Regions from separate parts of the Xanthomonas sp. NCPPB 3174 genome, predicted to be linked through region 2. Evidence: riboswitches for the same ligand, from Rfam matches in the RefSeq annotation. Region 2 holds a riboswitch; the other holds the start of a gene.
What was found. Region 2 has a riboswitch for cobalamin ahead of btuB (TonB-dependent vitamin B12 receptor). Riboswitches for the same ligand answer to the same signal wherever they lie in the genome.
Positions count from the first base shown of each region.

Region 1: it holds a riboswitch for cobalamin, as region 2 does, so the genes downstream of both, AC1PK7_RS20230 (ribonucleoside-diphosphate reductase subunit alpha) here and btuB (TonB-dependent vitamin B12 receptor) in region 2, are expected to answer to the same signal.

Region 1 covers NZ_CM161517.1:4,683,228-4,694,944, reverse strand. The annotation lists gene zapE (cell division protein ZapE) at 1-383, shown strand, start outside; gene AC1PK7_RS20270 (hypothetical protein) at 406-804, opposite strand; gene AC1PK7_RS20265 (MarR family winged helix-turn-helix transcriptional regulator) at 945-1,403, shown strand; gene AC1PK7_RS20260 (organic hydroperoxide resistance protein) at 1,490-1,921, shown strand; gene AC1PK7_RS20255 (SIR2 family NAD-dependent protein deacylase) at 2,108-2,878, shown strand; gene AC1PK7_RS20250 (alpha/beta hydrolase) at 2,913-3,836, opposite strand; gene AC1PK7_RS20245 (ATP-binding protein) at 3,912-5,180, opposite strand; gene ompR (osmolarity response regulator transcription factor OmpR) at 5,177-5,905, opposite strand; gene AC1PK7_RS20235 (hypothetical protein) at 6,084-6,611, shown strand; cobalamin riboswitch at 6,800-7,018, shown strand; gene AC1PK7_RS20230 (ribonucleoside-diphosphate reductase subunit alpha) at 7,200-9,614, shown strand; gene AC1PK7_RS20225 (ribonucleotide-diphosphate reductase subunit beta) at 9,723-10,763, shown strand; gene AC1PK7_RS20220 (flavodoxin) at 10,855-11,415, shown strand; gene AC1PK7_RS20215 (thioredoxin family protein) at 11,489-11,717, shown strand, end outside.
Region 2 covers NZ_CM161517.1:4,303,853-4,315,569, reverse strand. The annotation lists gene fabB (beta-ketoacyl-ACP synthase I) at 37-1,245, opposite strand; gene fabA (3-hydroxyacyl-[acyl-carrier-protein] dehydratase FabA) at 1,245-1,760, opposite strand; gene dinB (DNA polymerase IV) at 1,970-3,031, shown strand; gene gph (phosphoglycolate phosphatase) at 3,340-3,993, shown strand; gene btuB (TonB-dependent vitamin B12 receptor) at 4,478-6,349, opposite strand; cobalamin riboswitch at 6,464-6,681, opposite strand; gene AC1PK7_RS18515 (TfoX/Sxy family protein) at 6,707-7,135, opposite strand; gene AC1PK7_RS18510 (GAF domain-containing protein) at 7,132-7,614, opposite strand; gene bioD (dethiobiotin synthase) at 7,735-8,424, shown strand; gene AC1PK7_RS18500 (phasin family protein) at 8,690-9,067, opposite strand; gene queD (6-carboxytetrahydropterin synthase QueD) at 9,346-9,705, opposite strand; gene AC1PK7_RS18490 (DEAD/DEAH box helicase) at 9,881-11,251, opposite strand; gene AC1PK7_RS18485 (fumarylacetoacetate hydrolase family protein) at 11,597-11,717, shown strand, end outside.

The DNA.
Region 1 (11,717 bases), 380 kb from region 2:
AGGCGCGCCGCGGCAACATCGAACTGGAAGGGCGCAAGATCCCGGTGCGCGCGCGCGGCAAGAGCATCGTCTGGTTCGATTTCGTCGCCTTGTGCGAAGGCCCGCGCGGTCCCAGCGACTACATCGAGATCGCGCACGAGTTCACCACCGTGCTGCTCGGTGGCATCCCGCATTTCGACCGCATGAACGAGGATGCGGCGCGGCGCTTCGTCAACCTGATCGACGAGCTGTACGACCGCCACGTCAACCTGGTCTGCACCGCGCAGGATCCGCCGCCGCTGCTGTACACCGGCGAGCGCCTGGCCGGTGCGTTCGAGCGCACCGCCTCGCGCCTGATCGAAATGCAGAGCGCCGAGTACCTGGCGGCGGCGCACCGGGTCTGAGCGCAGGAGCGTCTGCGGACGCTCAGCGCACCGCGCCGGGCGCACACAGCCCGGCGACGAAGCGCGGCATCAGGCCCGCGCCGGCGATCTCTTCCAGATAGGCGGCCGCTGGGCAACTGGCCGCGCCTGCGCTGTGCGCGCAGCGCGCCGGCCCGGACGCGCCGTCCTTCGGCAGCTGCCGGTCCATGGCCTGGCGCTGCGCCGCGGACAGCCCATCGCGAAACGTCTCCTCGGCATCGAGCAGATCGGCCGGGGTGAGCCGGTCGGTCGGCACGCCGGGGCACTGGCGCCGGGTTTCGCGGGCCAGCGCGTCGGCGCCGGCACCGACCAGCACTGGGCCGGCGGGCAGCGTGTTGGGCACGGCCTTGGACACCAAGGGGGCAGCGCCGAGCGCGGCCAGCAGCAGGAACGATGCGCGCATGCGGAAGCTCCTCGAGTTGCGCGCAGCGTAGTCCTGCGCCGCTGGCCGCGCGAGGGGAGGGCGGCGCCCGCTTAAGCGAGGAGTCGGCGGGGTAAAAATATCGCTTGCTATTAAATCGTGAACTATGTAATTTGGCGCCCATGGACCGCACTACTCCCCCCGACGCCACCGCCCTGCTGAAGCTGGACACCCAGCTGTGCTTCGCGCTGTATTCGGCCAACCTGGCCATGCACAAGCTCTACCGCGGGCTGCTGCGCGACCTCGGCCTGACCTATCCGCAGTACCTGGTGATGCTGGTGCTGTGGGAGCAGGACCAGCGCAGCGTGTCGGAGATCGGCGAGAAGCTGTTCCTGGATTCGGCCACGCTGACCCCGTTGCTCAAGCGCCTGGAGGCGATCGGCCTGCTGACCCGCCGCCGCGCCGCCGATGACGAGCGCCGCGTGCTGATCGCGTTGACCGCCGATGGCCAGGCGCTGCGCACGAGCGCGCAGGCGGTGCCGGAAGGCGTGCTGTGCGCGGTCGCTTGCGACCTGCAGCAACTGACCCGGCTCAAGCACGACCTGGAAGAGGTCCGCGGCAAGTTGCAGGCCGCGGCCTGAGCGGTTCCCGACCCGATCGCGCAGTCCCCTCTACCCCATCCCTCTACCCCATGGCGCCGCGGCGCCGCCCTCCAAGGAGAACCACCATGGCTTCACCGACCACCATCGCCTACACCGCCACTGCCACCGCCACCGGGGGCCGCGACGGCCGCGCCGCCACCCCGGACAAGGCGCTGGACGTCAAGCTGTCGACCCCGCGCGAGCTGGGCGGCGCTGGCGGCGACGGCACCAACCCGGAGCAGCTGTTCGCGGCCGGCTACTCGGCCTGCTTCATCGGCGCGCTGAAGTTCGTCGCCGGCCAGGAGAAGGTGAAGCTGCCGGCCGAGCCGAGCATCGAAGGCCACGTCGGCATCGGCCAGATCCCGGGCGGCTTCGGCATCGCCGTGGAACTGCGCATCGCCGTGCCGGGCCTGGAGCGTGCGACGCTGGAATCGCTGGTGGAGAAGGCCCACCAGGTGTGCCCGTACTCCAACGCCACCCGCGGCAACATCGACGTCAAGCTGGTCGTGCTCGACTGAGCCAGCCGGAGGTCCGGGCCGGCGCCTGCGCCGGTCCAGGGCAACACGCGACACGCGACACGCGACACGCGAACGGGCGGCCAGTGGCCGCCCGTTCCTGTTGCGGGCGCCTGCGCGTGCTGCCGTGCACATTGAGGCCGCCCTGCGGCGATGCAATAGTGTGCGCTTCGTCAAATCGAGCGCGCCATGCTCAGTTCCGCCTACAACGCCGAGACCGTCGCCGCCTTCATCCAGGGCGCGCGCCGTCTGCTGGTGCTGACCGGTGCCGGCATGTCCGCCGAGAGCGGGGTGCCGACCTTCCGTGGCCAGGACGACAGCCTGTGGTCGCGCTTCGATCCCGAGCAACTGGCCACCGAGGATGCCTGGCGTGCCGACCCGGCCCTGGTCTGGGGCTGGTACCGCTGGCGCACGGCGATCGTGGCGCAGGCCCAGCCGCACGCCGGACACCTGGCGCTGGCGCGCCTGGCCGAGGTCCGCCACACCACCCTGGTGACCCAGAACGTGGACGACCTGCACCAGCGCGCCGGCAGCGAGGTCGCCGCGCACGTGCACGGCCGCCTGTCGGCGCTGCGCTGCAGCGACTGCGGCCAGCCCTGGCGCGGCTTGCTGCCGCCGATCGACGTGCACACCCCCAGCCAGCGCCTGGCGCCGCCGGTGTGCGCGGCCTGCGGCGGCACGGTGCGCCCGGGCGTGGTGTGGTTCGGCGAAGCGTTGCCGGCGGCGGAGTGGGCGCGCGCGCAGACTGCGGCCGACACCGCCGACCTGGTGCTGGTGATCGGCAGTTCCGGCCTGGTCTATCCGGCCGCCAGCCTGCCGCTGCAGGCCAAGGAGCGCGGCGCCTGCGTGGTCGAGATCAATCCCGAACCCAGTGCTTTGTCGGCCCGTGCGGATCTGCACTGGCGCGACAGCGCCGCGGTGGCGCTGCCGTTGCTGCTGCAGCAGTGCATGGTGGCCTGAGCGCGTTGCCGGCCGCGGGAGCCGCGCGCGGCGCTCAGCGCAGTGTGTGCAGGAACGCGTCCACCGCCGCGGTGTAGGCCGAGGGCAGGCCCAGGTCGCGGTTGATCTCCGCGTGGCTGGCATCCTGCGGCAGCACCTCGACGCGGATGCCGCGGGCGTTGGCCTTGGCGGCCAGGTGGCTTGCCTGCGCGCAGGCATCGGCACGGCGGCTGGAGCACACCGCCAGCAGCGGCGGCGCGCTGGCGCCCATGACGTGGTACGGCGAGGCGGCGATCCAGTCGCTGCGCACGCTGCCGAAGGCGCGGTCGTACAGCGGCAGATGCCGTTGCTGCATCACCTGCTCCACGTCCATCGCCGCACTGTCCAGCGCTACCGTGCCCAGCGGTCGGCGCGCCCCGGCCTGCGCCAGCAGGTCCGGCGACAGGTCGAGCAGGCTCACCAGGTGCGCGCCGGCCGAGTGGCCCATCAGCACCAGCCGCGCCGGATCGGCGCCCCACTGCGGCGCCAGCTGCTGGATCCGCGCGACCGCGCGCGCCACGTCCTGCGCCTGCTGCAGCGGCGTCGCCTGCGGCAGCAGGCGGTAGTTCAGCGACACCAGCACATGGCCCTGCGGCAGCCAGTGCGCGACCTTGTTGGCGGCCACGCCGGGGTTGTCCTTGTCGCCATCGGCCCAGCCGCCGCCGTGCACCATCACCAGCAGCGGCGCCTGGCGCGCGCCGGCCGGCAGGTACACGTCCATGCGCTGCGCCGGATCCGGGCCGTAGGCGACATCGCGCAGCACTTGCGCGCCGGCGGGCAGTGGCGCACGCGCGGTGTCGGCGCGATCGCCCTGCAGACGCTGCAGCAGGCGTGCGCGCAGGCGCCCGTCCTGGGCGTGGGCAGGCGTGATGGTCAGCGCCGGCAACAGCAGCGCCAGGGCGAGCAGGCAATGGGTGGGCGACGGGCGGGACAGGCGCATGACGGATCACTCCTTGAAGGACGGCGAGGGAGGGCGTGGCGCGGCCGGCCGGTGTAGGCGCCGACATGCGCCGGTTCAGGCCGGGCGCAGGTGCAGGGTGGCGCACAAGCCGTGTGGGGCGATGGGCTGCAGCAGCAACGCGCCGCGATGCTGGCGGGCGATGCGCTCGACGATCGCCAGGCCCAGTCCGCTGCCGCCATGGCCGCCGTGCACGAACGGCTGCAGCGCGCGCGCCGCCAGCGCCGGGTCCAGGCCGGGGCCGTGGTCGCGCACCTCGATGCGCCAGCCATCGCCGCCGTCGCTGTGCAGGCGCAGCTGGAACGGCGCGGCGCCGTGCCGTTCGGCGTTGCCGATGAGGTTGCCGAGCGCGCGCTGCAGCGCCAGCGGCCGCCCGTGCAGCGGTGCTTGCGCGGGCAGGACGGCCTCCCAGCCAGGTTGCGCCGCGCCCAGCGCCTGCCGGCAGAGGTCGGCCAGGTCCAGGGCCACGGCGGGTTCGTCGCGGCCGTCGCGGGCGTAGGCGATGAACTGCGCCAGGATCGCGTCGATCTCGCCGATGTCGCGCTCCATGCCCTCGCGCAGTTCCGGCTCCACCTGCGGCAGCAGCGCCAGCGCGTACTGCAGCCGGGTCAGCGGGGTGCGCAGGTCGTGGGAGATGCCGGCCAGCAGCAGCGCACGCTCGGCCGCGGCCTGGCGCACGTCGGCGCTGGCCGCGGTGAGCGCCTGCGCCAGCGCGGCGACTTCGCGCGGGCCGCCGGTGGCGATCGGTCCGGCGTCTTCGCCGCGCACCAGGTGCGGCGCGGCCTGCGCCAGTTGCCGCAGCGGCCGCACCAGCCGCCGCGCGACCAGCGCAGCGGCAAGCCAGACCAGCAGCGCGCAGCCGGCCAGCATCGCCACCGAAAATCGCCGCAGGCCGTGTCCGCGCGGCTGGCTGGAGAACGCGATCCACAGCGGCGTGGGCGTGGCCAACTGCAGCCACAGGGTGCCGTCGGCGTCGCGCCGCAACGCGCGCCCGGGGCCGAGCTGGTCGGCCGCGCGGCGCTGCACGGCGTCGACCAGCGGGCCGGCGGCATTGGCCGTGGGCGGCGCGCTGCGCAGTTGCAGCCCGGCCTCGCGCAACGCCGGCGCCAGCGCCGCGGCGGCCGGCGAGCGCTGCAGCGCCTCGGCGACATTGGCGAAGCCGTGCAGCACGCGCAGTTGCTGCTGCGCTGCCGGGCGCAACGCCAGTTCGCGGCCGAGCAGCAGCGCCAGCAGGCCGGCGCCGGCCAGCACCAGCGCGATCACCAGCGCCAGTTGCCCGAACAGGCTGCGCGGCCAGCCGCTGGCGCGGAAGGCAGGCGCGCTCATGCCTGCGGCTCCGGCGGTACGTACACATAGCCCACGCCCCACACCGTCTGGATCAGCCGCGGCGTGCGCACGTCGTCTTCCAGCAGCTTGCGCAGCCGCGCCACGATCACGTCGATGCTGCGGCCCAGCGGTTCGTATTCGCGGCCGTGCGCCAGGCTGGACAGGCGGTCGCGGCTCAGCGGCTGCTGCGGGTGCCGCAGCAGCACCGACAGCACCGCGAACTCGGCGGTGGTGAGCTTCAGCGGTTCGCCGTCGCGCCGCAGTTCGCGCCGTCCCAGGTGCAGGCGGAAGCGGCCGAAGCCGATCTCGCCGCCGTCCGGCTGCGGCGCGCCGGCGCCGCCCGGGCGGGTACGGCGCAGCACCGCGCGGATCCGCGCCAGCAGCTCGCGCGGGTTGACCGGCTTGGGCAGGTAGTCGTCGGCGCCGATCTCCAGGCCGACGATGCGGTCGATCTCGTCGCCCTTGGCGGTCAGCATCACGATCGGGGTGTGGTCGCCCTGGCCGCGCAAGCGTCGGCAGATCTCCAGGCCGTTCTCGCCGGGCAGCATCAGGTCCAGCACCACCAGGTCGTAGTGGCCGCGCGCCAGCGCCTGCTGCAGTTGCACGCCGTCGGCCACCGCCTTGACCGCGAAGCCCTGGCTTTCCAGGTAGCGGCACAGCAGGGCGCGCAGGCGGTCGTCGTCGTCGACCAGCAGCAGGCGGGGAGCGGGCGCGGCATCGTGCATGGACGCCACTATCGGCTGCGCCGCGGCCTGGCGGCAACGGCGATGGCGGCGTATCTGTAAGCGGATGTTTCCGCCGTGGCCTGCGGCAACATCCGCTGGCCGATCCGGCGCCCCGCGCGCCGGCGCCGTGACTACGGTGATGCCTGGCAGCACGCCGCTGCCGTCACCGGAGAACACCATGTCGCTGTCCCGTCGCATCACTCCCTTGCTGCTGGCGCTGGCCGCCAGCGTTCTGGTCGCGCCCAGTGCACCGGCACGCGAGCACACCCGCACGCGCACCGCCGGCGGCGCCGATGGCGCCCGCCACGCGGCCGTGCAGGCCAGCGCCAGCGGCGCCCACGGCAGCGTGCAGCGCGCCCGCCAATGGCAGGCCGACGGCCAGGGCAACGCCAGCGCCAGCAGCGCCGCCACCCGCACGACGGCCGCCGGCGGCAGCGCCACGCGCCAGGGCAGTGCCGACCGCAACGCCGACGGCAGCGCCAGCCGCCAGGGCAGCGCCAGCGTGCAAGGCGCCGACGGCGCCACTGCCAGCAGCAGCGGCAGCCTGGCTCGCGCCGCCGACGGCACCCTCAGCGGCAGCCGCCAGAGCAGCGTCGCGGGCACACAGGGCAGCTACCAGGGCAGCACCAGCGTGCAGGACGGCAGCGTCGTCCACACCGGCACCTGCACCGACGCCAGCGGCGCGGTGGTGCCGTGCCGGCCCTAGGCGAGGCGGCGGTGTCGGGGGCCGTCCGGGAGCGCCAACGCCCCTGGCCGCGGCCGGCTTCACGGCCCCGTCACGGCCGTGAACGGCCGTCGCGGCGGGACCGCAATCGACTGCCGGCGGCAAACCGTTGCCAGGCTTAGGTTTTCGTAATTCCACCCATATTTAGCGTTGACGTCGCCGACCGACCCCACTATCTTGGGGTGGTCGGTTCCGGCGGCCACAAGCCGCGGGATCAAAAGGGAAGCCGGTGCGGCGTGCCAACGCCAACTCCGGCGCTGCCCCGCAGCGGTAATTGGGAACGAACCCGTCATCCGCACTGAGGCGCCCGCCTTGGGAAGCGACGGGCTAGGAACCGGCCACGGCCGTTGCCCATCAGCCCGAAGACCTGCCGACAGCCGCGCGAAGCACACCGCGCGGCGCCGACCGCGCGCTCTCCGGGGGGAGAGGGTCGGTGCAGCGATGACCGCCCGCAGGCCCGGTGCCTGCGCCGTTTGCAGTCTTCGCGACACCGCCCGCCCACCTGCGAACCCGGTCGGACCGCTGCCTGCGAGGGTCGGGCGGCCGCGTGCACCACGCTTGGAGACCTTCATGAGCCAGACCCACAGCCTGCCGGCCACCGCGTCCGTCGACGCCGCCGTCGACCCCACGACCGCTGCCGCCACTGCCCAGCCGGAGCCGACGGCCAGCAGCGAGCCGAGCAACGACCAGCGCGCCGTGACCTGGATCGTCAAGGACGGCGGCAACCGCCGCATGGCCTTCGACCGCTCGCGCCTGCAGCGCACCCTGGACCGGATCCACGCCGAGTTCCCGCAGCTGGACGTGAGCGACTACGAGCGCAAGGCCTTCGCCTTCATCGAGAAGAAGGAAAGCCTGTCGGCCGACGACATGGTCGACTACCTGATCCGCGAGGCCGAGTCGCGTGTGGACATCGCCACGCCGGAGTGGGAGTACTTCGCCGCGCGCCTGTACCTGGACCGCCTGTACAAGCGCGCCAGCAAGAACCGTTTCTACGATGCCGGCGAGAAGTACGGCTCCTACGTCGGCCTGCAGGAAAGCCTGGCCGACCGCGGCGTGTACTCGATCGACATCCTCAAGAACTACTCCAAGGACGAACTGGCCGAAGCCGGCCGCATGATCGATCCGGAGCGCGACAAGCTGTTCGCCTACAACGGCCTGTACCTGCTGGCCACGCGTTACCTGGCCACCGACAACTCGCGCAAGGTCTACGAACTGCCGCAGGAGCGCTGGCTGACCATCGCCCTGTACCTGATGCAGGACGAGAAGCCGCGCGAGCGCCGCATGCAGTTGGTCGGCGAGGCCTACTGGGCGCTGTCCAACCTGTACATGACCGTGGCCACGCCGACCCTGGCCAACGCCGGCAAGATCGGCGGGCAGCTGTCGAGCTGCTTCATCGACACCGTCGACGACAGCCTGCAGGGCATCTACGACTCCAACACCGACGTGGCGCGCGTGTCCAAGCACGGCGGCGGCGTCGGCGCCTACCTGGGCTATGTGCGTTCGTCCGGCTCGGCGATCCGCGGCGTGAAGAACTCCAGCGGCGGCGTGGTGCCGTGGATCAAGCAGCTCAACAACACCGCCGTGTCGGTGGACCAGCTCGGCCAGCGCAAGGGCGCCATCGCCGTGTACCTGGACATCTGGCACCGCGACATCGAGGCGTTCCTGGACCTGCGCCTGAACAACGGCGACCAGCGCCTGCGCGCGCACGACGTGTTCACCGCGGTGTGCGTGCCGGACATCTTCATGGAAGCGGTGGAGCGCCGCGGCGAGTGGTACCTGTTCGACCCGCACGAGGTGAAGGAGGTCAAGGGCTGGTACCTGCAGGACTTCTTCGACGAGAAGCGCGGCGAAGGCAGCTTCCGCGCCCGCTACGAGGAAGTGGTGGCCGACGAGCGCATCGGCCGCAAGGTGGTCAAGGCCATCGACATGTTCAAGCGGATCATGGTCAGCCAGCTGGAGACCGGCAACCCGTTCATGTTCTATCGCGACGAAGTCAATCGCATGAACCCGAACAAGCACCAGGGCATGGTGTATTCCAGCAACCTGTGCACCGAGATCCTGCAGAACATGAGCCCGACGCGGGTCATCCAGGAGATGATCAGCGGCGACCAGATCGTCACCACCAAGCAGGCCGGCGACTTCGTCGTGTGCAACCTGTCCTCGGTGAACCTGGGCCGTGCGGTCACCGCGCAGCCGGACCTGCTGTCGCCGGACATCCTGGAGCGGCTGATCCGCGTCCAGGTGCGCATGCTCGACAACGTCATCGACCTCAACGAGCTGCCGGTGCCGCAGGCCACCATCACCAACCAGAAGTACCGCGCGATCGGCCTGGGCACCTTCGGCTGGCACCACCTGCTGGCGCAGAAGGGCATCGACTGGAATTCGCCGGAGGCCGAGGCGTACAGCGATTCGCTGTACGAGCGCATCAACTACCTGACCATCCAGGCGAGCCTGGCGCTGGCCAAGGAGAAGGGCGCGTACAAGGTGTTCAAGGGCAGCGACTGGCAGAACGGCGAGTACTTCACCAAGCGCGGCTACGACAGCGCCGAGTGGCAGGAACTGGCCGCGCAGGTGAGCGTGCACGGCGTGCGCAACGCCTGGATGGTGGCGGTGGCACCGAACATGAGCACCGCGCAGATCGCCGGCTCCACCGCGTCGATCGACCCGATCTACAGCGCGTTCTACTACGAAGAGAAGAAGGACTTCCGCCGTCCGGTGGTGGCGCCGGGGCTGACCGTGGACACCTATCCGTACTACGAGAAGGGCGCCTACAAGGTCGACCAGTTCGCCAGCGTGCGCCAGAACGCGCGCCGCCAGCGCCACGTCGACCAGTCGATCAGCTTCAACTTCTACGTGCCCAGCGGCATCCGCGCCAGCACCCTGCTGGACCTGCACATGACCGCATGGAAGGAAGGCCTGAAGACCACCTACTACGTGCGTTCCAACGACATCGACATCAGCGAGTGCGAGTGGTGCTCGAGCTGATCGCCGGCGTCTGACGCCCACGCCGCGCGGCAGGCTCGACCTGCCGCGCGCGTCCCGCATTCCCGCGCCGCCCGCCGGCGCCGTTCACCCGACTACCGAAGCACATCCATGGCCATCGCGCTCGACCGCATCAAGATCCTCGAACCGCTGCACCCCAACCGCTCCACCGGCATCATCAACGGCACCACCAGCGGCATCCTCAACTGGAACGACATCCCGTACCCGTCCTTCTACCGGGCGTACAAGGAGCTGTCGACCAACTTCTGGATCCCCGACGAAGTGGACATGAAGGGCGATGCCAAGCAGTACGGGGAGCTGTCGGCGCGCGAGAAGAACGCCTACGACTCGATCATCGGCCTGCTGGCCACGCTGGATTCGCCGCAGACGCGCTTCATCTACAACGTCGCCGAATACATCACCGACCCGGCCGCGCACGCCAACGCCGCGATCATCGGCCAGCAGGAAGTGATCCACAACGAGAGCTACTCGTACGTGCTGGCCTCGATCGCCGGCCTGGCCGACCAGAACCGCGTGTTCGAGATCGCGCGCACGCATCCGACCATCATCGCGCGCAACCAGCCGATCATGCAGGCCTACGACGACTTCATGCGCGAGAAGACCGCAGAGACCCTGCTGCGCTCGCTGATCCAGTCCTCGATCCTGGAAGGCATCAACTTCTATTCCGGCTTCGCGTATTTCTACAACCTGGTGCGGCAGAACCGCATGACCGGCACCGGCAAGATCATCAGCTTCATCAACCGCGACGAACTGGCCCACACCAAGTTCATCAGCGAGCTGATCCGCGCCATCATCGGCGAGAACGCCGAGCTGCAGACCAACGAGCTGACCGACTACGTGCACCAGGCCTTCGAACACGCGATCCGCCTGGAGACCGAGTGGTCCTCGGAAGTGCTCGACGGCATCGAGGGCATCGACGTGGACGAGATGATCCAGTACGTGAAGTACCGCGCCAACAAGATGTCCGGCATGCTCGGCATCGAGAAGCTGTACAGCGGCGCCAGCGACAACGTGATGCCCTGGATCAAGGCCTACGCCGACAACTTCACCGAGACCAAGACCGACTTCTTCGAGATGCGCAACGCCAGCTACAAGAAGACCAACTCGGACAACGGCTTCGACGATCTGTGAAGAGCCGGGATTGGGGATTCGGGATTGGGGATTGGCAAAAGCGAACCCCGCCCTGACGAATCCCGAATCCCCAATCCCGAATCCCCGCCTCATGAAAATCTTGCTCGCCTACGCTTCGCTCAGCGGCAACACCCGCGACGTCGCCCGCCGCGTGCATGCGCAGTGCGAGGCGGCGGGGCACGCGGTGACCTGGATCCACACCGACCTGCAGACGCTGCAGGGTGCGCTCGGCGACGCAGGGCGCGCGGCGGCGTTCGACCTGCATCTGCTCGGCAGCTGGACCGACAACGCCGGACGCACGCCGTCGGAGATGAAGCGCTACATCGCCGAGCTGGTCGAGGCGACCGGCAAGACGATCGAGGTGGCGGCGTTCGGCACCGGCGAGACGCAGTGGGGGCTGGAGTACTACTGCGGGGCGGTCAAGCGCATCGCGCGGTTCTTCGACAGCGCCTATCCATTGCTGGAGATCGAGCAGATGCCGCACGGCGACCGCGACAACGCGGCGATCGACGCCTGGTGCGCGCAGGTGCTGGCGTTGCGCGCGGCGCGGCTCCTGCAGCCCGATGTAGCGGCGGTGTCGCAGGACGTGGTCGGCACGGCTGGAACCGATGCCGTGCAGACCGCAGTGCCGTTGCCTGCCGGCAGCGGCTGATCCTTTTCCTTTTTCCGCCCCGGGCGCCGACCATCGCCGCGCCGGGCGTCACGTTCCAGACGAGGTCCGTTCCATGCTCACCACCATCACCGTTTCCAGTGCCGAACAGTTCGCCGATGCCCTCGCCGCGCACCCGCGCGTGCTGGCCGATTTCAACAAGGACAACTGCCCGGGCTGCCGCATGCTCGACAAGTCGCTGGAGCGTTTCGCCGAGAGCGACACGGCGCAGGGCGTGACCCTGCTCAAGGTGAAGATGGAAGACGTGGGCGAGGAGTTCTTCCGTGCCCAGGGCCTGCGGCAGA
Region 2 (11,717 bases):
GCTGCCGGTGCCGGCAGCGTGCGCGCGTAGCCCCGCTCAGGGCTTGGCGAACACCAGCGCGGCGTTGGTGCCGCCGAAGCCGAAGCTGTTGGACATCACCGTGCGCAAGTCCGCATCGCGGCTTTCGCGCACGATCGGGAAGCCCTCGGCGCGCGGATCCAGCGTGTCGATGTTGGCCGAGCCGGCGATGAAGCCGTCGCGCAGCATCAGCAGGCAGTAGATCGCCTCGTGCACGCTGGCCGCGCCCAGCGAATGCCCGGACAGCGCCTTGGTCGAGGACAGCGGCGGCACCGCATCGCCGAACACCGCGCGCACCGCATCCAGCTCGGTGACATCGCCCAGCGGCGTCGAGGTGCCGTGGGTGTTGAGATAGTCGATCGGCGCGTCCACGCCCTGCAGCGCCATGCGCATGCAGCGCACCGCACCTTCGCCGGACGGGGCGACCATGTCGGCGCCGTCGGAGGTCACGCCGTAGCCGACCAGTTCGGCATGGATGCGCGCGCCGCGCGCCACCGCATGGTCGTAGTCCTCCAGCACCAGCATGCCGCCGCCGCCGGCGATGACGAAGCCGTCGCGCGCGGCGTCGTAGGGCCGCGAGGCCACCGCCGGCGTGTCGTTGAAGCCGGTGGACAGCGCGCCCATGGCGTCGAACATCAGGCTCATGGTCCAGTCCAGCTCTTCGCCGCCACCGGCGAACATCACGTCCTGCTGACCATGGCGGATCAGGTCCGCCGCTGCGCCGATGCAGTGCGCCGAGGTCGCGCAGGCGGCCGACAGCGAGTAGCTCACGCCCTTGATCTTGAACGCGGTGGCCAGGCTGGCCGAGACCGCCGAACACATCGTGCGCGGCACCATGTACGGGCCGACCTTGCGCACGCCGCGGTTGCGCAGCAGGTCCGCCGCTTCCACCTGCCAGTGGCTGGAGCCGCCGCCGGAGCCGGCGATCAGGCCGATCCGCGGGTCGCTGATCGCCGCCTCGTCCAGGCCGGCATCGGCCAGCGCATCGCGCAGCGCCAGGTAGGCGTAGGCCGAGGCATCGCCCATGAAGCGCTTGAGCTTGCGGTCGATCGCCGCGTCCAGGTCCAGTTGCACATCGCCGCCGACCTGGCTGCGCAGGCCGGCTTCCACCGCCTGCGGGTTGTGGCGGATGCCGGACTGACCTTCGCGCAATGCGCGCGCCACGCTGTCCAGATCGTTGCCCAGGCACGACGTGATGCCCATTCCGGTAATGACCACGCGCCGCATCAGAACGCCTCCGTCGACGTGAACAGGCCCACGCGCATGTCCTTGGCGGTATAGATCTCGCGCCCATCCACCGACATGCGGCCATCGGCCACCGCCATGACCAGCTTGCGGTTGATCACCCGGCTGATGTCGATCTCGTACACCACCTGCTTGGCGCTCGGCAGCACCTGCCCGGTGAACTTCACTTCGCCCACGCCCAGCGCACGCCCGCGGCCGGGCGCGCCCAGCCAGGTCAGGAAGAAGCCGGTCAGCTGCCACATCGCATCCAGGCCCAGGCAGCCGGGCATCACCGGATCGCCGATGAAATGGCAGCCGAAGAACCACAGGTCCGGGCGGATATCCAGCTCGGCGCGGATCACGCCCTTGCCGTGCGCGCCGCCGGTCTCGTCGATGGCGACGATGCGGTCGAACATCAGCATCGGATCGTTGGGCAGGCGCCCGGCGTTGGCGCCGAACAACTCGCCGCGTGCGCTGGCGAGCAATTGCTCGCGCGAATAGGAAGACAGACGACTCATGAACGGAACATTCCCAGGCCAGACAGTCGAGGCGCGCAAGAGTGCATGAGCCTTGCGCGTTCAATCAAACGTTTTATCCGTACGCACGCGTAGTGTCGGCAGCGGCGACGGCGCGCACACTGCGCCGGATCAAGGCGCGCATTCTCAGTCCGTGCGCAGTGCCAGGCTTATCATGCGCACACCGTTCGCAGGCGTAGGGTAGGGGGTCGATGCGCAAGATCATTCACGTCGACATGGATGCGTTCTACGCGTCCGTGGAGCAGCGTGACGATCCCGCGCTGCGCGGCAAGCCGGTGGTGGTGGCCTGGCGCGGCATGCGCTCGGTGGTGTGCGCCGCCTCCTACGAGGCGCGGGTGTTCGGCGTGCGCTCGGCGATGCCGGCGCTGCGCGCCGAGCGGCTGTGCCCGGACGCGATCTTCGTGCCGCCGGATTTCGCCCGCTACAAGGCGGTGTCGCGGCAGGTGCGCGAGATCTTCCAGCGTCACACCGACCTGATCGAGCCGCTGTCGCTGGACGAGGCCTACCTGGACGTCACCGAGCCAAAGGGCGAATTGCGCACCGCCACCGAGATCGCCCAGACCATCCGTGCGCAGATCCGCGCCGAAACCGAACTGACCGCCTCGGCCGGGATCGCGCCGAACAAGTTCCTGGCCAAGATCGCCTCGGACTGGCGCAAGCCCGATGGCCAGTTCGTGATCCGCCCGCATCGCGTGGAAGCCTTCCTGACCCCGTTGCCGGTGAACAAAGTGCCCGGCGTGGGCAAGGTGATGGAGGGCAAGCTGGCGGAACTGGGCATCGCCACCGTCGGCGACCTGCGCGCGCGCAGCGAGGCCGAACTGGAAGCGCGCTTCGGCAGCTTCGGCCTGCGCCTGTATCAACGCGCGCGCGGCATCGACGAACGCCCGGTGGAGTCGGACCAGCCGGTGCAGTCGATCTCCTCCGAGGACACCTTCGCCGAAGACCTGGCGCTGGACGCGCTGGAGCCGGCGATCCGGCAACTGGCGGAGAAGACCTGGAACGCCACCCGCCGCACCGAGCGCATCGCGCGCACGGTGGTGCTGAAGCTGAAGACCGCGCAGTTCCGCATCCTCACCCGCAGCTTTACTCCCGAGCAGCCGCCGGAGTCGCTGCAGACCTTGATCGACATCGCCCTGGCGCTGCGCGCGCGCGTGGACCTGCCGGCGTCCACCCGCTACCGCCTGGTCGGCGTGGGCCTGTCCGGCTTTCACGAACCCACACCCGCACAGGCGCAGGGGCGCTTGTTCGGTTGAGGTGGTCACGCGCGGAGGCTGTAAGCATGTTCTGCCTCGTACGTGGATTGAAGCGGGTTGTCGTCGTTGAGGATGCCAAGTTGGCAGCCGCATCCTCGCCGTGCGTGGATTAAACGCCAGGGGATACGCGAGCGAACCGGGAACGTGGCCTTTGCCCATCCCGTGTCGGGACTGAAGTCCCTCCCACATGTGCGTGCAAGGATTGGAGCACGGACTTCATCGTCTGGCCATGCTGATCGGCCTTGTCGCGACCGCATACCGGCCGTGCGCCACCTACAATGCACACTTCTTCCCTGTCCTGGCACGACATGACGTTTCCGTATGCAGTGGTGGTGTTCGACCTCGACGGCACCCTGGTCGACAGCGGCGCCGACATCGCCGAGGCGCTGAACCGCACCCTGGTCGACTTCGGCCTGCCGCGGGTGCCGGAGGCGACCGTGCTCGGCTGGATCGGCGAGGGCGTGCGCAAGCTGGTCGAGGCCGCCTGGCGGCATGCCGGGGATACCACGCCGATCGATGCGGTGATGCCGACCTTCATGCGCCACTACGCCGAGTGCCTGTTGCGCAGTCCGCGGCTGTATCCGGGGGCGGCGGACGCGCTGACGCACCTGCACGCGGAAGGCGTGACGCTGGCGCTGTGCACCAACAAGCCGGCGGCGATGGTGCCACCGCTGCTGCAGCATCTGGGCGTGGCCGAGCTGTTTTCCGCGGTCCTGGGCGGCGACAGCCTGCCCGAGCGCAAGCCCAGCCCGGTGCCGTTGCTGCACCTGGCGCAGCAGTTCGCGCAGCCGCCGGCGCGCTGTCTGATGGTCGGCGATTCGGGGACCGACCTGCAGGCCGGGCACGCCGCCGGCATGCCGGTGGCGCTGGTGCGCTACGGCTATCCGCGCGACCTGGATCTGGCCACGGCCGACGTGGTGCTGCTGATGGACGATCTGCGCGAGCTGCTGCAGCTGCGTTGATACGACTGCGGCAAGCACCGAGGACTAGCGCAACGATCGGGATGCGCTTGTAGGAGCGGCTTCAGCCGCGACGGGCGTTCCCGAGAAAGCCCGTCGCGGCTGAAGCCGCGCCTGCAGCGCATGACGCAGGACGCCCCTCTCCCCCCGGGAGAGGGGTTGGGGTGAGGGGCCGGGCGCGTAGCGCGCATCGCACTGTCAGGTGGTGCCGCGATGCATGAGCACGAGGGCGGCTGTTTGCGTTCGGCAGCCAGCGGCCCTTATCGCGAGCGACCAATTGCGCGATGCGTCGCGCATGCCTGCTTTGCGAATGCGCGCATCTACATGCGGTGTGGTCGCACATGCCGCCTTTCGTAGGAGCTGCTTCAGCCGCGACGGGCTTCCCGGAAAGCCCATCGCGGCTGAAGCCGCTCCTACAAAAAAGACGCGTGTTGTGGCCGCGCCGTTGCCCCGCGCCACGCCGGCTGGCGCAGCGCGGGGCGCCGGCTCAGCGCGCCGCTGGCGCGTAACGCAGGGTCAGCGCGTATTCGCGGCCCGGCTGGTTGTACCAGTTCACCGTCTGGTAGTCGCGATCGAACACGTTGCTGGCCTTGGCCTGCAGTGTCCAGTCCGGGGTGAAGGCGTATTCCGCGCGCAGGTCGACGGTGCCGTAGCCGGCCAGGCGCACGCGGTTGGCCGCGTCGTCGAAGCGGTGGCCGCTGCCGAACACGGTGACGCCGAGCTTGACCGGGCCGATGCCGCGGTCCACGTCCAGGCGCGCGGTGTTCTGCGCGCGGCGCGCCAGCCAGTTGTCGCGGTTGTCGCCGTCGCTGCGGTTGCGCGGATCGGTGTGGCTCAGCTGCGCCGACAGTTCCCAGCCGGCCAGCAGCGCATAGCCGGTCAGTTCGGCGCCGCGGATGCGTGCCTCGTCCACGTTGACCGGCAGGAAGCTGACCGCGTCGTAGGAGATCAGGTCCTTGACCCGGGTCTCGTAGGCGTTGAAGGTCCAGTTCCAGCTGTCGGCGTACTGCGCAATGCCGAGGTTGCCGCTCTTGGAGCGTTCCGGCTTCAACGCCGGATTGCCGGCGAACGGGTAGTACAGGTCGTTGAAGGTCGGCGCCTTGAAGCCGGTGCCGACGCTGGCGGTGAGCTTGAGGCCATGCGCCAGCGACAGGCCCCAGCCGAGGCTGCCGGTGGTGTGCTCGCCGAACTGTTCGTTGTCGTCGCTGCGCACGCTGGCCTGCACCTGCTGCGCGCCGAAGCGGCCCTGGTACTCGGCGAACACGCCGGTGTTGTCGCGGCTGTCGACGTCGAAGGCGGTGGTGCTGGTGACGTGCTCGCGCTGCCAGTCGCTGCCGACGCTGAGCAGGTGGCCTTCGGCCAGGGTGATGTCGCCCTGCAGCGCGGCGGTGTCGCGGCGGCTGTCGAAGGTGCTGACGAAGCTGCGCGTGCGCGCGCCCGGCGCACGGTAGTAGCTGTCGGCGTCGTCGACGTTGCGGCCCAGTTGCGCGGCCAGGTGCAGGCGATCGGAGGGCGTCCAGTCGAGCTTGCCGCTGAACACCTGCTGGGTGTTGTCGGCCTCGTTGCCGGCGAACAGCGGATCGCCGTCGTACTCGTTGCGGCTGTCGATGTTAAGCGCCTGGCCTTCGACGCGCAGCGTGTCGGTCAGCGCGTAGCCGCCGCGCGCGCTCAGCGAGACGTTGCGGTAGCCGTCGCGGTCGGGCTGGTCGACGAAGCAGCCGGCGAACAGCGTGGCCGAGCCGTTGCAGGCATTGATGCCGTCGGTCTTCTGGTAGCCGCCCTGCACGGCCAGCCAGCCGCGCTCGCCGCGGTTGCTGAAGCCGGCGCCGGCCTCGCGCAGGCCATGGTTGCCGCCGCCCAGGCTCAGGTTCTGCTGGAAGCCCTGGCCGCCGCGGCGGGTGAAGATCTGGATGACGCCGCCGATCGCGTCGGAGCCGTACAGGCTCGACCGCGGCCCGCGCACGATCTCGATGCGCTCGATCTGGCTCAGCGGCAGGTCCTGGAACGCGGCCAGGCCGGCGCTGGCCGAGCCGATGCGCACGCCGTCCACCAGCACCAGCACGTGGTCCGATTCGCTGCCGCGCAGGTTCAGCGTGGTCAGCTTGCCCAGGCCGCCCTGGTTGGAGACGCCGATGCCGGCGCGGCCCTGCAGCAACTGCGCCAGCGACGTGGCCTGGCTGCGCTCGATCTCGGCGCGGTCGATGACCTGCGCCGGCACCACGCTGTCCTCCACGGAAATCTGGGTGCGGGTGGCGGTGACCAGGACCTGGTCGAGGTCGGTGGCGGCATCGGCGGCGTGGGCCAGCGCGGGCAGGGACAGGGCGGACGCGATCGCGACCGAAAGCAGGCGGGACGACATGGGTGGCAACTCCGGCGCGCGGCTGCGCGCTGTGACGGCAAGGGAGCCGCGAACGGAAGGTGCAAGCGGACGGCGCCGGACACGGCGCGGCACGCCGCGACGCCCTCCGCATCGCAACCAGTGAACTGCAAGGCCGGTCTCCGGGCTGGCGATCAGGGAGGCGGACCTCCCGGCTGCGACGCCTTCCCATGCCCAGGGCACAGTGGCGCAGGTCGTCAGCGCGGATCGCTTACCGTTGCGGGGGCAGCGCCGGCCTTGTCGCAAGACGCACCGGCTTCCCGTTTCAACCCGCTGGCCGGAGCCGGCGGGTCACCTTGAAGCGGCGCGATTGTACGCGATCGCCGCTGCCCGCGCGGCTCAGTCGGCGTGGGCGCCGTGGCCGTCGTCGTCGCCGTGGCGGTCGCCCACCGGCGTGTCGTGCGTGTCCTGCGCGTAGGCGCCGTCGGCGTCATCGTCGCCGTGCGTGTCGTCGCGGTCGAAGTGGGTGGTCGCCACCGGCCCGGCGACCGGCAGGCCGCGCTGCGCCGGCAGCGCCGCCGTCGCGGTTTCCAGGTCGCCCAGCAACTGCGCGCGCCGCGCCTCGGACAGTTCCTGCCAGTGGCAGCCGCTGAGCGCGCCTTCCAGCGAGTACAGCAGGTTGAGGCTGGGCTTGAAGCCGGCGCGCTTGACCTTGACGAAGGCGCCGACCGCACCGGCCGCCTCCAGGTCCTGCTGCGTGCGCACGCCGACCTGGCGCAGCCACGCCGCGCTCTTGGGGCCGATGTTGCGCAGCTTGGTGGTGCTCATCGCAGGCTGTCGACGAAGACCTGGGCGATCGCTTCCAGGCCGCGCTGATCGTCGGCGTCGAACCGGGCCAGGTCGGGGCTGTCCAGGTCGAACACGCCGACCAGCGCGCCGTCGCGCAGCAGCGGCACCACCAGTTCCGAACGCGAGGCCGCATCGCAGGCGATGTGCCCGGGAAACGCCTCCACGTCGTCGATGCGCTGGGTCTGGCCGCTGCTGGCGGCCGCACCGCACACGCCCTTGTGCAGCGGAATGCGCACGCAGGCCGGCAGGCCCTGGAACGGCCCGACCACCAGTTCCTTGCCGTCGTAGAGGTAGAAACCCACCCAGTTCAGCCGCGGCAGCGCGTGGTACACCAGCGCCGCCAGATTGGCGGCATTGGCGATGCGGTCGGGCTCCCCGGCGACCAGGGCGCGGGCCTGGTCGAGCAACTGGGCGTACTGTTCCGGCTTGCTGCCGGTGAGCGAGGACGAGGCGAACATCGCGCGAGTCTAGCAGCGCGCTGCGTCCGCCGGCACCGCGGCGGCTGACGCGCGCGGCGGGCCCGGCTATCCTGCGCGCCGCCGCGCGTCCCGCCGGCCAACCGACAGGGTTTCGTTCGCATGGCTGTTCCCGCCTTCTACGTCACCGGCACCGATACCGGCATCGGCAAGACCATCGCCAGCACTGCGCTGCTGCATGCCCTGCGCGCGCGCGGCCAGCGCGCGGTGGGCATGAAGCCGGTGGCCAGCGGCTGCACGCGCGAGGCCGAGGGCTGGCGCAATGAGGACGCACTGGCCCTGCAGGAGGCCAGCACGCCACGCCCGCGCTATGACGATCTCAATCCGTACGCGCTGCCGCTGCCGCTGGCGCCGGAACTGGCCGCCGCCGATGCCGGCGTGCAGATGGAGCTGGCGCCGATCGCGGCCGCGTTCGACCGCCTGCGCGCGCAGGCCGACGTGGTGGTGGTGGAAGGCGTGGGTGGCTGGGCGGCGCCGCTGTCGGCGACGCTGGACCAGGCCGATCTGGCGCGGGCGCTGCGGCTGCCGGTGGTGCTGGTGGTCGGCCTGCGCCTGGGCTGCCTCAACCACGCCCGGCTCAGCGCCGCGGCGATCGCCGCCGACGGCCTGCAGTGCATTGGCTGGATCGGCAACGAGATCGACCCGGCGATGGAGCGCATCGACGACAACATGGCGATGCTGCGCGCGCGCCTGCCGATGCCGTGCTGGGGGCGGTTGCCGTACCGGCCGCAACCGCAGGCCGAGCAGTTGGCAGCGCAGTTGCAGCCGTGGGCGGGCATGTCGCCGGGCTGATCGACACCGGGCGGGTTGTGTTGGAGGGACTTCAGTCCCGACGGCCCCAACCAATGAAGCGCCAGTGCTGCAGCCCCAAAAGGAAATCAGGGATGCCGAAGCGCAAGGGATCAACCAATCCCGAATCCCCAATCCCAAATCCCACCCACAAAAAAAGGCCCGGTAGAGGGAGGGATCTACCGGGCCTGGGGGTTGCACGGGGGGAGGGACCCATGCAGACCGAGGGTGCGTCGGGCGGCGGACCGCAGCGACGTCGAATCGGGTGTTACTTCGCGGCGGGCTTGGCCTTGGGCGCGGCCTGTTCGGTCGCCGCCTCGAACTGGTGCTTGGCGAGCTGGCCGATGGCCTCGGAGGTCTTCAGGCCCAGGCCGAACACTTCCTGGTTGGCCGTGGCCAGCCGCTCGAAGTTGTCGCGGGCGATCTGCAGGCCCTTCGGCCACAGCGCCTGCACGGTGCCCAGGTCGCGCGCCTCGGTCAGTTCGCCGAGGAAGCCGGTGGTGGCCGACACGTTCTTCTCGAAGGTCTTCAACTGCACGCCGAACACGCTCTCGGCGCTCTCCAGCGCCAGGCGGTTGGCACGCGCCGCGGCAGCGGCGAACTGCTGGGTGTAGCTGCTGAACTGGTCGTTGAATTGAGCGGACATCATGCAACTCCGTTGGAATGCCGACTGCTGTTGCGGTGCAACATACGCCCATTCTGCTGCGATGCAACAAAATTTTCTGAAGTCGCTCAGGATTCGTTCAAACTGCTTTTCTGATCAATGGCTTGACGCAATTCTGCCGGCGCTTGCCGATCGCCTCCGCGCCTCCGGCGGACGCCAACTGCGCGCGACAAGGAACAGGCGGGCCGGCACGCAGGCCCTCGGTCGTCGCGCCGCCGCCCTTACGATTCCCGAATCCCCATTCCCATTCCCGGCCTTCTTCAACCCGGCCCGCGATACCGGCACCCAGACGTGCAGGTCTCGTGCACCACCACCTCGCTCAGCAGCGGCAGCGCCGGCTTGAGTCGCTCCCAGATCCACACCGCCAGGCGTTCGCTGGTCGGGTTGTCCAGCCCGTCGATGTCGTTGAGGTAGTGGTGGTCGAGTTGGTCGTAGAGCGGGCGGAACGCCGCCTTGATATCGCCGAAATCCATGACCCAGCCGCTCTCGGCGCCGGGTTCGCCGCTGACGTGCAGCTCGATGCGGAACGAATGCCCGTGCAGGCGCGCGCACTTGTGGCCGGGCGGCACGTTGGGCAGGCGGTGCGCGGCTTCGAGGGTGAAGACTTTGAAGATATCCATGGGCGGCATTGTACGGTCAGGGGTGGAGCGGCAAGGCGCGGTGCCGGGTGCAGGCAGCGACCATGGCGTTGTGCTGAGTTAGCAGGCGACAGGCGTGCGAGGCCGGGTGGGTGGACAAAAAAAGCCGCCCCGAAGGGCGGCCTGGGTGTGTGCTACGCGCGCGGCCGCGGATGGCTCAGCGCGGCGCGGCAGGACGGTTGCCGCCGTTGCCGTGGCGGCGACCCTGGCCCTGACGGCGCGCGCCGTCGGCGTGGTTGCCGCCGGGCTTCTTGCTGCCGGCGTGCGCATGCGCGTGCGCCGGTGCATCGCCGTGGCCGCGGCGAGCGTGGCTGCCGCGGCGCGGCGGACGCTGGCCGCCGGGCCGCTCGTCCGGCGGATTGTTGTTGCCCCAGCGGATCGGCGTGACCGGCTCGAAACCGGGCACGTCGCGGATGTCCATGTCGCGCTTGAGCAGGCGTGCGATCGCGCGCAGCAGCTTGGCCTCGTCCTGCGCCACCAGCGACACCGCCTCGCCCTGCGCGCCGTTGCGGCCGGTACGGCCGATACGGTGCACGTAGTCCTCGGCGACCATCGGCAGGTCGTAGTTGATGACCTTGGGCAACTGGTCGATGTCGATGCCGCGCGCGGCGATGTCGGTGGCCACCAGTACGGTGATGCGGCCGGCCTTGAAGTCGCCGAGCGCGCGCAGGCGCTGGCCCTGGCTCTTGTTGCCGTGGATCGCCGCGGCCTTGATCCCGGACTTGTCCAGGAACGTGGTCAGCTTGTCGGCGCCATGCTTGGTGCGGGCGAACACCAGGGTCTGCTTGCGCGAGTCGGCGGCCAGCAGGTGCAGCAGCAGTTCGCGCTTGCGCGCGCCGTCCACCGGATGCACGCGGTGGGCGATGGTGTCGGCCACGGTGTTGCTCGGGGTCGCCTGGATTTCCTGCGGGTCGCGCATGAACTCGCGGGCCAGCTGCTTGATGCCTTCCTCGAAGGTGGCCGAGAACAGCAGGGTCTGGCGGTTCTGCCGCGGCAGCTTGGCGAGGATGCGCTTGATCGACGGCAGGAAGCCCATGTCGAGCATGCGGTCGGCCTCGTCCAGCACCAGGATCTCGATGCCGGACAGGTCCACGCTGCGGCGCTCGAGGTGGTCGAGCAGGCGGCCCGGGCAGGCGATCAGCAGGTCCACGCCACGGCGCAGCGCGTCGAGCTGGTTGCCCATGCCCACGCCGCCGTAGATGGTGGCGCTGGGGATGCGCAGGTACTTGCTGTAGCCGCGCAGGCTGTCGTGGACCTGGGTGGCCAGTTCGCGGGTCGGGGTCAGCACCAGGGCGCGCGGCTTGCGCGGGCCGGCGCCCACGGTCTGCGGCGAGGTGCCCAGGTGCTGCAGCAGCGGCAGGCCGAACGCGGCGGTCTTGCCGGTGCCGGTCTGCGCACCGGCCATCAGGTCATGGCCTTCCAGGGCGACGGGAATGGCCTGCGCCTGGATCGGGGTGGGGGTTTCGTAGCCCTGCTCGGCCAGCGCGCGCAGCAGGAAGGGCGCAAGGCCCAGGGATTCGAACGACATGAGAATGCTCCGGATAACGCGCCGACGCCGGGACGGACCCGGCGCGCAGGCGCAAGTAGGTGAGGCTCGGAGCGTTCCCGTGAACCGCGCTGCGAGAGGGTGGATCAACCCGCAGCGCGAGGCTGGGGTTCGTCGGCACCACGAAAGGCGTCGGGCGGGGCGGGCGAGTCGGATCGTTGCGATCCTGGCCTCGCCGGCGGTCCCTGAGGGAAACGGACGGCCGCATGCAGACCGGGGCAGTGTACCTGAATTGGCGCGCTGCACAAAATGCGGGTCCGTTTCAGTTGAAACCAAGCCGCCGTCTGGCCGTACAATCGCCCGCTCAGCCCCCAGCACTGGACGGACATGAAGCTAGGTTCCCTGAAGGAAGGCGGTCGCGACGGCACCCTGATCGTCGTGTCCCGTGATCTGACCCGCGCAGTGCGCGCCACCGGCATCGCGCCGACCCTGCAGCGCGCGCTGGAGG